2 linked regions of the Tsuneonella mangrovi genome follow. The protein of the gene in region 1 binds, or shares a complex with, the protein of each later gene. Links are inferred from orthologs where the notes say so. Each region holds a gene or a part of one and is shown on either strand. Other genes may lie near its edges.

The links.
Region 2: the proteins of dnaG (region 1) and CJO11_RS04845 are in contact, whole or in part, in a crystal structure (PDB 2R6A), measured with the Geobacillus stearothermophilus proteins. The link is inferred for Tsuneonella mangrovi from one-to-one orthologs. Residues at the interface, in WP_049624496.1 of Geobacillus stearothermophilus: Lys456, Leu457, Leu458, Pro459, Ala460, Asn463, Ala464, Leu467, Leu535, Leu536, Ile537, Ala538, Gln544, Glu545, Asp548, Tyr549, His552; in WP_033016901.1 of Geobacillus stearothermophilus: Ser13, Glu15, Ala16, Gln18, Glu91, Leu92, Asp94, Ala95, Val96, Pro97, Thr98, Ala99, Ala100, Asn101, Tyr104, Tyr105, Ile108.

Annotation. Positions count from the first base shown.
Region 1 is NZ_CP022889.1:181,350-186,546, forward strand. What follows is about bases 1-2,989. They hold dnaG (DNA primase), read right to left. Parts: upstream 2,444-2,989; coding sequence 557-2,443; downstream 1-556. Other genes in these bases: rpoD (RNA polymerase sigma factor RpoD), read right to left, coding at 1-545; CJO11_RS00885 (GIY-YIG nuclease family protein), read right to left, coding at 2,443-2,823; CJO11_RS00890 (GatB/YqeY domain-containing protein), read right to left, coding at 2,929-2,989. In the rest of the region: more of CJO11_RS00890, read right to left, coding at 2,990-3,381; carA (glutamine-hydrolyzing carbamoyl-phosphate synthase small subunit), read left to right, coding at 3,531-4,712; CJO11_RS00900 (hypothetical protein), read left to right, coding at 4,712-5,197. UniProt on the Escherichia coli protein: RNA polymerase that catalyzes the synthesis of short RNA molecules used as primers for DNA polymerase during DNA replication.
Region 2 is NZ_CP022889.1:963,512-968,030, reverse strand. The notes cover bases 505-3,497. They hold CJO11_RS04845 (replicative DNA helicase), read right to left. Parts: upstream 2,765-3,497; coding sequence 1,244-2,764; downstream 505-1,243. Other genes in these bases: CJO11_RS04835 (glycoside hydrolase family 25 protein), read left to right, coding at 3,424-3,497; CJO11_RS04840 (UPF0262 family protein), read left to right, coding at 2,907-3,401; CJO11_RS04850 (phospholipase D-like domain-containing protein), read left to right, coding at 505-1,228. Also shown: more of CJO11_RS04850, read left to right, coding at 35-504; more of CJO11_RS04835, read left to right, coding at 3,498-4,125; CJO11_RS04830 (cytidine deaminase), read left to right, coding at 4,148-4,519. UniProt on the Escherichia coli protein: The main replicative DNA helicase, it participates in initiation and elongation during chromosome replication. Travels ahead of the DNA replisome, separating dsDNA into templates for DNA synthesis.

The DNA.
Region 1 (5,197 bases):
CGCAGTTGCATCTCTTCGTTGTTGAGCGCTTCGGACCATTGGATGATCGCATGGAAGGTGATCGGGCTTTCGCACAGACCGATGATCATCGTGTCGCGTCCGGCCTCGATCCGCTTGGCGATGGCGATTTCGCCCTCGCGGCTGAGCAGTTCGACCGCGCCCATTTCGCGCAGGTACATCCGCACCGGATCGTCGGTGCGCTCGACGGTTTCCTTCTTCTTGGCGGCGGGCTTGGCCTTCTTGGCAGTCGCCGTTTCGTCTTCGTTGTCGTCGGACGCTCCCAGTTCCTCGACGTCGTCGTCGCTGTCACTGTCGTCCTCGGCGTCCTCGTCCTTCTCGACGATATTGACGCCCATCTCGCTGATCGCTGACATCACGTCCTCGATCTGCTCCGAAGAGAGCTGGTCTTGCGGGAGCGCCTCGTTGAGTTCGTCGACCGTCACGTAGCCGCGCCGCTTGGCGCGGGTAATCAGCTTCTTGATCGAAGCTTCGTTGAGATCGATGAGGGGGGCGTCGTCCTTGCCGTTGCCGTCGTCGCTTGCCATCTGGTCCAGTATCAACCCGTGCTTTCGTCCGGTTGGCGGGGTTTATCCGCTGTCGGAACGTCTGAATCATCATGAGCCGCCTGCGCGGCCCGTTTGCTCGCCATTTGCCCTAGTCGCCGCTGATTTTCCAGCATTCGTTCCCTCAGGCGTTTTTGTTCGGCAAACGAACCTTCGGGATCGGCCTCGAACCGCGCCGTAGCTGCTTCGATAGCAGCCTCCAGCGCAGGTCTTTCGACCAGCAGCGATATGGCTTCAGCCAGAACCTCGCGCGCCTCTTGCGGATCGGTGCCTTCTCGCAGGAAGGCGAAACGGGTGTTATCCGGTGGCGGCGACAAGCCCTGTGGAGCCGATATGGGCGTTTCGCTGCCGGGATCAAGCATTTCGGCCGCTTCAATCAACGAATCTATTGCAGGACCGATTCTGCCGTCATGGTTGGCGAACCGATGGAGCTCGTCGGCATGGGCGAGAATCTGGTCAGGAAAGCGCAGGAGCCCGGCAATCACTGCCGCCGCCAGTCCGTCGCGCGCACCGCCACCGGTGACGGCCCTGAGGCGCGATGCTGCCTCTGGAGAAAGTGGCGGAGCGGCCGGCTTGGCGATCCCGCTTTTCCAGTCGCGTTGCGATCGGGCAGCGCGGGGCGGGAACGCGAAGGCGGAAAACTTCTCGAGAAGTTCGCGGCGGTAAAGCGCCTTGATGTCAGGGTGCTCGATCGTGTCGACATGGGTGAGGAGCCGGGCCTTCAGGCCGGCCTTGTCCTCCGGCGTGTTCAGCGGCTGGGCATTGCGCTCCGCCTCCCACAAAGTGTCGAGCAACGAGGCGGGGCTGGCGAGCAACTCCTCCATCGCCTTCGCGCCGCTTTGCTTGATCAGGTCGTCCGGATCGAGTCCGGTGGGCAAGCGGACAATCCCCAGCGAGTGGCCCGGCTGCAACAAGGGCAAAGCACGCTGGATCGCACGCATTGCTGCGCGCTGGCCCGCCGCGTCGCCGTCGAAGCACAGGATCGGCGTGTCGACCATGCGCCACAGCAGTGCGAGTTGCCGATCGGTGAGCGCGGTGCCCATCGGCGCGACCGCATCTTCCATCCCCGCTGCAGCGAGTGCGATCACGTCCATGTAGCCTTCGACCACCACCATGCGCTTGGTCTGGCGGCTGGCCGGCCCGGCGCGGTGCAAGTTGTAGAGCGTGCGCCCCTTGTCGAACAGCGGAGTGTCGGGGCTGTTGAGATACTTGGGTGCCTTGCTGTCGGCCTGCAGGATCCGCCCGCCGAAGCCGATCACCCGGCCGCGCGCATCCTGGATCGGCAGCATCAGCCGGTCGCGAAACCGATCGTAGGGTTCCTTGTCATCGACCGCGATGCGCAGGCCCGCCTCGATCAGCAGCGGTTCCTCGAACTGCGAGACCGCGGCCTTGAGCGCCTGCCGGTCGACCGGGGCATAGCCGAAGCCGAATCGCTCGATCGTGCGCGCATTGAACCCGCGCTTGGCGAGATACTCGCGGGCATGGCCCCCGCGTTCGCCTGCAAGGCTCGCGACGAACCACGCCTGCGCCGCCTCGCACACATCATTGAGCGTCGCGCGCTGTTCGGCCTGCTGCGCTGCGCGCGGATCGGGGGCGGGGACTTCCATCCCGGCTTCGGCGGCGAGTTCCTTCACTGCATCCATGAACGACAGCCCGCGCTGGTCCGTCATCCACCGGATCACGTCGCCGTGCGCCCCGCAACCGAAGCAGTGGTAGAACCCTTTTTGATCGGAAACCGTGAAGCTTGGCGTCTTCTCATTGTGGAATGGGCAGCACGCCTTCCATTCGTGTCCCGCCTTCTGCAGCTTGGTCGTGCGGCCGATAACGCTCGAAAGCGTCACCCGCGCACGCAGTTCATCAAGCCATTGGGGTGAGAGCATCAGTTGTCTGCCCGCTTGGTGTCTCGACTACGCTCGATACGAACGGAATGGGAATGACTGCCACAACAGCCGTTCGCCTCGAGCGAAGTCGAGAGGCGCTCGCGCGGAGGTTTCGAATAGAACGAGAGCTTGCCCCAGTCTCCTGCAGCAAGCGCCTCCTTCTTTGCGCGCGACCATTTTTTGATCCGCAACTCGCTTGCGAGGGCTTCTTCGCGCGTAGGAAATTCGTCTGCCCAGATTAGCTCCACCGGGCGACGGGCGGAGGTGAATCTGCAAAATCCGCCCACGCTGTGTTCGGCGATGCGCCGTTCCAGGTCATCGGTGTGCCCCGTGTAGTATACCCCATCGGCGCATTCGAGGATGTAACACCAGAAGGGCATCGGTTAGTCCAAGGCAACGTGTCTCGACTACGCTCGACACGAACGGTGAAAGGGTAGCCAGTGTGCCCCTAGCACACAGCTAAGTCGAGAGGAGTCAGGTGCGCCTCAGGAAAGCGCTTCCTTCACCCAGCCGCTGGCCTTGCTCATGTCGAGCTGGGTGCCGTGGCGGGCCTTCAGTTCGCCCATCACGCGGCCCATGTCCTTCATGCTTTCCGCACCGAGTTCGGCCTTGATCGCGGCAATCTTCTCCTTGGTCTCCGCCTCGCTCATCTGCTGGGGAAGAAACTCCTCGATCACCGCCAGCTCGCCCGCTTCCTTGTCGGCCAGCTCGTCGCGGCCGCCGTCGCGGTACATCTGGATCGATTCGCGGCGCTGCTTGGCCATTTTCTGCAGCACGTCGATGATCACCGCATCGTCGTCGCCCTGGGCCTTGCCGGTGCGCAGTTCGATGTCGCGATCCTTCACCTTGGCGAGAATCAGCCGCACGGCGGCGAGGCGTTCCTTGTCGCCGCCCTTCATGGCTGCAATCTGGGCCTGCTTGAGATCGTCGCGGAGCATGGTTTTCGGTCTTTCTGTGTGGATAGGTTGCGTTGCCGGTGCGCTTAGCCGGAATATTCGCGATTGGACAGGTTGACGGCTCGGCCAACCGCGCCTAGCGGCTGGGTCTTAGCGACATCGCCGGAAACCCCTGACTCGGAGCGCCCCCAATGGCCGACCCCGCAAACACTCGCGCGCAACCCGACGGCGCGACGGGAGTCCTCGTCCTGGCCGACGGATCGGTGATCTGGGGCAAGGGCTTCGGAGCCACCGGCAGCGCGGTGGGCGAAGTGTGCTTCAACACCGCGATGACCGGCTACGAGGAAGTGATGACCGATCCTTCCTACGCCGGGCAGATCGTCACATTCACCTTCCCGCATATCGGCAATGTCGGCGCGAATGCCGAAGACGTCGAATCGCAGGTCGAGGGCGCAGTCGGCTGCGTGGTGCGCGAGGCAGTCACCCCGGCCTCCAATTTCCGCGCCGAGCAGGAGTTCGGCGACTGGCTGGCGAAGGCGGGCAAAATCGGCCTTTCCGGCGTCGATACCCGTGCGCTCACCCGCCGCATCCGCCTGTCCGGCGCGCCCAATGCCGTGATCGCGCATGAGCCGAGCGGCAAGTTCGATATCCCAGCGCTGCTTCGGCGCGCGCAGGAATGGCAGGGGCTGGAGGGGATGGACCTCGCCGTGCGCGTCACGCGCGAAGCGGGCGAGAAATGGGGCGGCGGCCCGTGGGCGCTCGGCCAGGGTTATTCGCGCGCGGCGTGGGAGAACCGGCCGCACGTGGTCGCAATCGACTACGGCGCGAAAGACAATATCTTCCGCAATCTCGTGAAAGCGGGCGCGCGGGTGACAGTGGTCCCGGCGAAAACCTCGCTGGAGGATATCCTCGCCCTAGAGCCCGACGGCGTGTTCCTTTCCAATGGCCCCGGCGACCCGGCGGCAACCGGCGAATATGCGGTGCCGGTGATCAAGGCGCTGCTCGAGCGGGACGTGCCACTGTTCGGTATCTGCCTCGGTCACCAGATGCTTGGCATCGCGGCGGGGGCAAAGACGGTGAAGATGCACCAGGGCCACCGCGGCGCGAACCATCCGGTCCAGCGTGTCGGGGAAGGGTGGGGCGAGACCACCGGCCTCGTCGAGATCACCAGCATGAACCACGGCTTCGCGGTCGATGCCGATACGCTGCCTGCGGGGGTCGAGCAGACCCACGTGAGCTTGTTCGACGGATCCAATTGCGGGATTTCCATCAGCGGCAAGCGCGCGTTCGGGGTGCAGTATCACCCGGAGGCGAGCCCGGGGCCGCAGGACAGCTTCTACCTGTTCGAGAAGTTCGTGGGGATGTTGGGGTGATGCCCCTCTTTGGCGATCTTGAAGATGATATCTTGGGGCGCTTGCTCTCGGTCAGTGGCGATGACCGGGGGGCTTTCCACTTTTATGATGCGATTGAGCCAGGAAACAAGCAAAGAAGCGAGGTTGAAGACGCACTTGCTCGCCTGAAAGAAGGCGGAATGATCAACTTCGACGAACCCTTGTTGGGAGTTCAGCTGAACAAGGCAAATCTGCGCGTTACGCAAGCGGGCCGGGTGCAATGCCTTCTTAATGAAGGGCGTATCCTAAGGACGGTGATTGCTGGGACGAGTGAATCGATCTTGGATGTAGCCGCGTCGTTCCAAAGGCTTCGTGACGAAACCGAAACTGTCGACAGTTCACAATGGACTGGCCTGACACAAAGGATTGGCAATGAACGAATTGCCAAAATTCGCGAGAATACTGCTGCACTTATCTTGACGATCGAGCAGGCGGAGATGCCTGACCGCGACCGGCAAAATGCGTTG
Region 2 (4,519 bases), 780 kb from region 1 along the record:
CGCCGTTCGCCCGCTCGCGTAATCTGGTGTCACGATGGAGGGAACCAGCAACCCGATTGGCGTGCGCGCCGCGTCCGCTTCCTATCACGCGGAGCGATCGTTTGCGGTCTCCGCGAAGGGGCAGGACCTGGTCTTTCACCCCGGCGGACCCGAGCGGCGCGAGGCATTGATATCGCTGATCGATTCGGCTGAAGAGCGCTTGCGGCTGTGCTTCTACATCTTTGCGAAGGATGCTTCGGGGCAGGCGGTACGCGACGCATTGGTCGCAGCGGCGCGGCGCGGGGTCGACGTGCAGCTGATCGTCGACGGATTCGGCGCGGACGCCGGCCCGCGCTTCTTCGCACCACTGGTGGAGGCAGGTGGGCGGTTCTTCGAGTTTTCGCCGCGATGGGGCCAGCGCTACCTTATCCGCAACCACCAGAAGATCGCAATCGCCGACGGGCGGGAAGCCATGCTCGGCGGGTTCAATATCGAAGACGACTATTTCGCGTCGGCCGCCGATGACGGGTGGAACGACCTTGGAGTGACTGTGCGCGGCCCGGTCGTCGCCGACCTTTCGCGCTGGTTCGGCGAGCTGAAAAAATGGGTCGCCAGCCCGAGCGGAAACTGGCTCGCCATCCGTCGCATGGTGCGTGAGTGGCAGCCCGGGTCCGGCGCGGTCAGCGTGGTGATCGGTGGACCCACGCGCATGCTGTCCACCTGGGCCCGCCATGTCGCGCGCGACATGGTTGAAGCGGATCGTCTCGACATGGTGATGGCCTATTTCTCGCCGCCTTACTGGCTGATGCGGCGGATCGGGCACGTCGCCCGTCGCGGCGAAGTGCGACTGGTGCTGGCCGGCAAGAGCGACAACGGCGCGACCATCGGTGCAGCCAGATCGCTCTACAACTACCTGCTCAAGCGGCGCGCGCGGATCTGGGAATTCACAGCGTGCAAGCTGCACGAAAAGCTGATCGTGGTCGGCGATGTGACCTATGTCGGGAGTGCCAATTTCGACATGCGCAGTCTCTATCTCAATCTCGAGATCATGCTGCGGATCGAGGATCCCGCCCTGGCCGAGCGGATGCGCGAGCATATCGCATTCCACCGCTCCGGTTCGGAAGAAATCACGCCATCGCTCCATAAACGCCGGGCCAATGTGTTCAGCCGCGTGCGCTGGTGGCTGGCGTGGTTCCTCGTGACCGTAGTCGATTACACGGTTACCCGGCGGCTCGACCTGGGGGAATAGCAGGGCAAATACCGATCAGTCGTAGCCGTAGCGCCGATCGTCCTGCGCAAGGTCGGAGAACTTGGTATACTTCGCCTCGAACTTCAGGCGGACCTTGCCGGTCGCGCCGTGACGTTGCTTGGCGACGATCAGTTCGGCAATCCCGTGCACCCGTTCCATTTCGCTTGCCCATGATGCGTGGGCATCGTGGACGCTGGCATCGTCTTCGGCCTGCGGGACCTTGGGTTCTTTCGCGGCGATGTAATAGTCCTCGCGGAAGACGAACCATACCATGTCAGCGTCCTGCTCGATCGAGCCGGATTCGCGCAGGTCGGACAGCATCGGGCGCTTGTCGTCGCGCTGTTCGACCGCGCGGCTGAGCTGCGACAGCGCTACCACAGGTACCTCGAGCTCTTTCGCCAGCGTCTTGAGGCCGCGGCTGATTTCCGAAATCTCGTTCACCCGGTTGTCGTTTGCGCGACCCGATCCTTGCAGCAATTGCAGGTAGTCGACCACGATCAGACCGATGTCGTGGCGTCGCTTCAAGCGGCGGGCGCGGGTGCGCAGCGCGGCGATCGACAGCGCCGGGGTGTCGTCGATGTAGAGCGGCAGGTCGGCGAGCTTCTGGCTGGCGAAGCTGAGTTGCTGGAACTCGTCGCGGCTCAGCTTGCCCATGCGCAGCGCTTCGCTGGAAATCTCCGCGACTTCTGCAAGGATGCGGGTAGCGAGCTGGTCTGCGCTCATTTCGAGGCTGAAAAAGGCGACGCCCGCGCCGACCGAGGCCTTCTCGTCTATCCCGTCCGACCGGTCGCGCAGCAGGCGGCTGGCGCAGTTGAACGCGATGTTGGTTGCCAGCGAGGTCTTGCCCATGCCCGGGCGCCCGGCGAGGATCACCAGGTCGGAATCGTGCAGGCCGCCGATCTTGTCGTTGATCGAGGTAAAGCCGGTGGTCTTGCCGGCGATGTGGCCGCCCGAGCTGATCGCCTTTTCGATCTGCCCCAGCGCCTTGGTGGTCGCCTGGCCAAAGCTTGATGCCTCGTTCTGGCTCGATGCGCCTTCGGCCACCTGGAACAGCGCGGCCTCCGCGTTCTCGATCTGCTCGAGCGGAGCGACCGATTCGCTGGTATCGAGCGCGCCTTCCACGAGGTTGCGACCGACCGTCACCAGTTCGCGCAGCAACGCGAGGTCGTAGATCTGTTCGGCCAGTTCGCGCGGGGCGAGCAGCCCCTGCCCGTCGGCGGTCAGGCGCGCGAGATAGGTGATCCCGCCGAGTTCCTTGAGCGCTTCGTCGGCCTCGAAATAGGGCTTGAGCGTCACCGGCGTGACCACTGCATTGCGATCGAGCAGCGCGACGATACGTTCGAACACGCGCTGGTGGACGGGTTCGAAGAAATGGGATGCGTGGAGCGGGGTCGCCAGCTCTTCCAGCACGCGGTTGTCGATCAGGATTGCCCCGAGAAAGGCCGCCTCGGCCTCGATATTGGCAGGCAACGCGCGAATCGCCGGGCTGGTGGCGGCGGTGTGGTCTGGGCGCGTGAGCAGGTTCTGGTCGGGCATGTCGGTCTATTGCGCACGCCCGTTGAGTCTTGGCAAGTGTGGTGCCGTCCGAGCCGGGTGTTCACGTCTGTGGATAGCGGGGATGAACGCGGTTAGGCCTTGCCGCAGCCTGTGCAGGTCTGCGAAAGGCTGGGCTGCGACAATGTCCGAATTCAAGCCCTCCTGGCGTATCGCCCACATCTCGCTCGACGAGGACACGATCCTGTGGCGCAACGCCGATGTCGAGCAGGAACGGCGGGTCGCGATCTACGACCTGATCGAGGAAAACGCGTTCAAGCCCATCCGTTCGGTGGAGGCGGGGCACGACGGGCCATACAACCTGGCACTGTCGGTGCCCGACGGGAGGCTGGCGATGGCGATCGCAACGGAAGCTGGCGAGCCGCTCGAGACGCTGGTGCTCGGCCTTGCACGGTTTCGCCGCCCGATCCGCGAGTATTTCGCGATCTGCGACAGTTATTACCAGGCAATCCGCAAGGCGACCGCGCAGGAAATCGAGACCATCGACATGGCGCGCCGGGCGATCCACAACGATGCCGCAGAGCTGTTGATCGAACGGCTGGAGGGCAAGGTCGAGACCGACCATGCGACCGCGCGGAGGCTGTTCACGCTGATCTGCGTGCTCCATATCAAGGGCTGAGCAAGAACAGGGATCGCGAATCGTGGCACGCAGGAAGAAAGGCTTTGGCTGGCGTGGACGCCTTGCCGGGGCAGTGCTGCTTGCCGGGCTGATCGGGGCTGGCTGGTTGTGGTGGCAGTTGCTCCACTGGACTCCGTCGACCGCCGACTATCCGGAGCAGGGCGCAGAGATCGGTGCGTCGGACGGCGCGGTAAAGTTCCGCACCTTGCGGGCGCTGGGAGCCGAATTCGTTTATCTCGACGCCAGCAGCGGCGCGAACCGGACCGACGCCAGGTTTGCTTCCAACATCGATGCTGCACAGGCTGCCGGACTCAAGGTCGGGGCGGTGCACGATTTCGACCCGTGCCTGACTGCCGATCCGCAATCGGCCAACTTCGTCACGATCGTTCCGCGCGAACCGCGGCTGCTGCCGCCGGTGATTGCGCTCGACCGCACGGCCGACAAGTGCCCTAAGAAGGTGCGCGATGCGGCAGTCGAGAGCGAACTGATGACGCTCATCAACCAGATCGAAGCGCACGCCGGCAAGCGCGCGATCCTCAAAGTCTCGCGCAGATTCGAGGATCGCTATCACCTCGCCGGAAGGCTCGATCGCAGCCTGTGGGTCGTCGGCACGCGGTTCCAGCCGACATACGCCGGGCGTCCCTGGCTGCTGTGGACGGCAAACGGGCGCCTCGAAACCCCCGCTGCGGGCGAACCGATTCGCTGGGTAGTGGTGCAGCCGTGAGCAATTGGGGTAGGGAGGAGCGATGACCGACGCAGACCTGATCAACGCCGCGCGTGCCGCTGCCGAAAGTTCGTATTCACCGTATTCGCAATACGCGGTGGGGTCGGCGCTGCTGTTTGCCGACGGCTCGGTGGTGACCGGGACCAACATCGAGAACGCCAGCTATGGCCTTGCGCTGTGTGCGGAAACCGTCGCGGTTGCCAAGGCAATGGACGGCGGGGTGCGCGGCGGCCTGGTCAAGGTTGTGGTCGTCGGGCCTCACGAACGTGGAGGGGGTGCGCCGATCACGCCATGTGGGCGTTGCCGCCAGGTGCTCAACGAGCTCGCCCAGCTCGGTGGGACCGATCCGGAAGTGCTGTGCGTCGCGCCGGATGAGGTGCGCACTGTTCGGCTG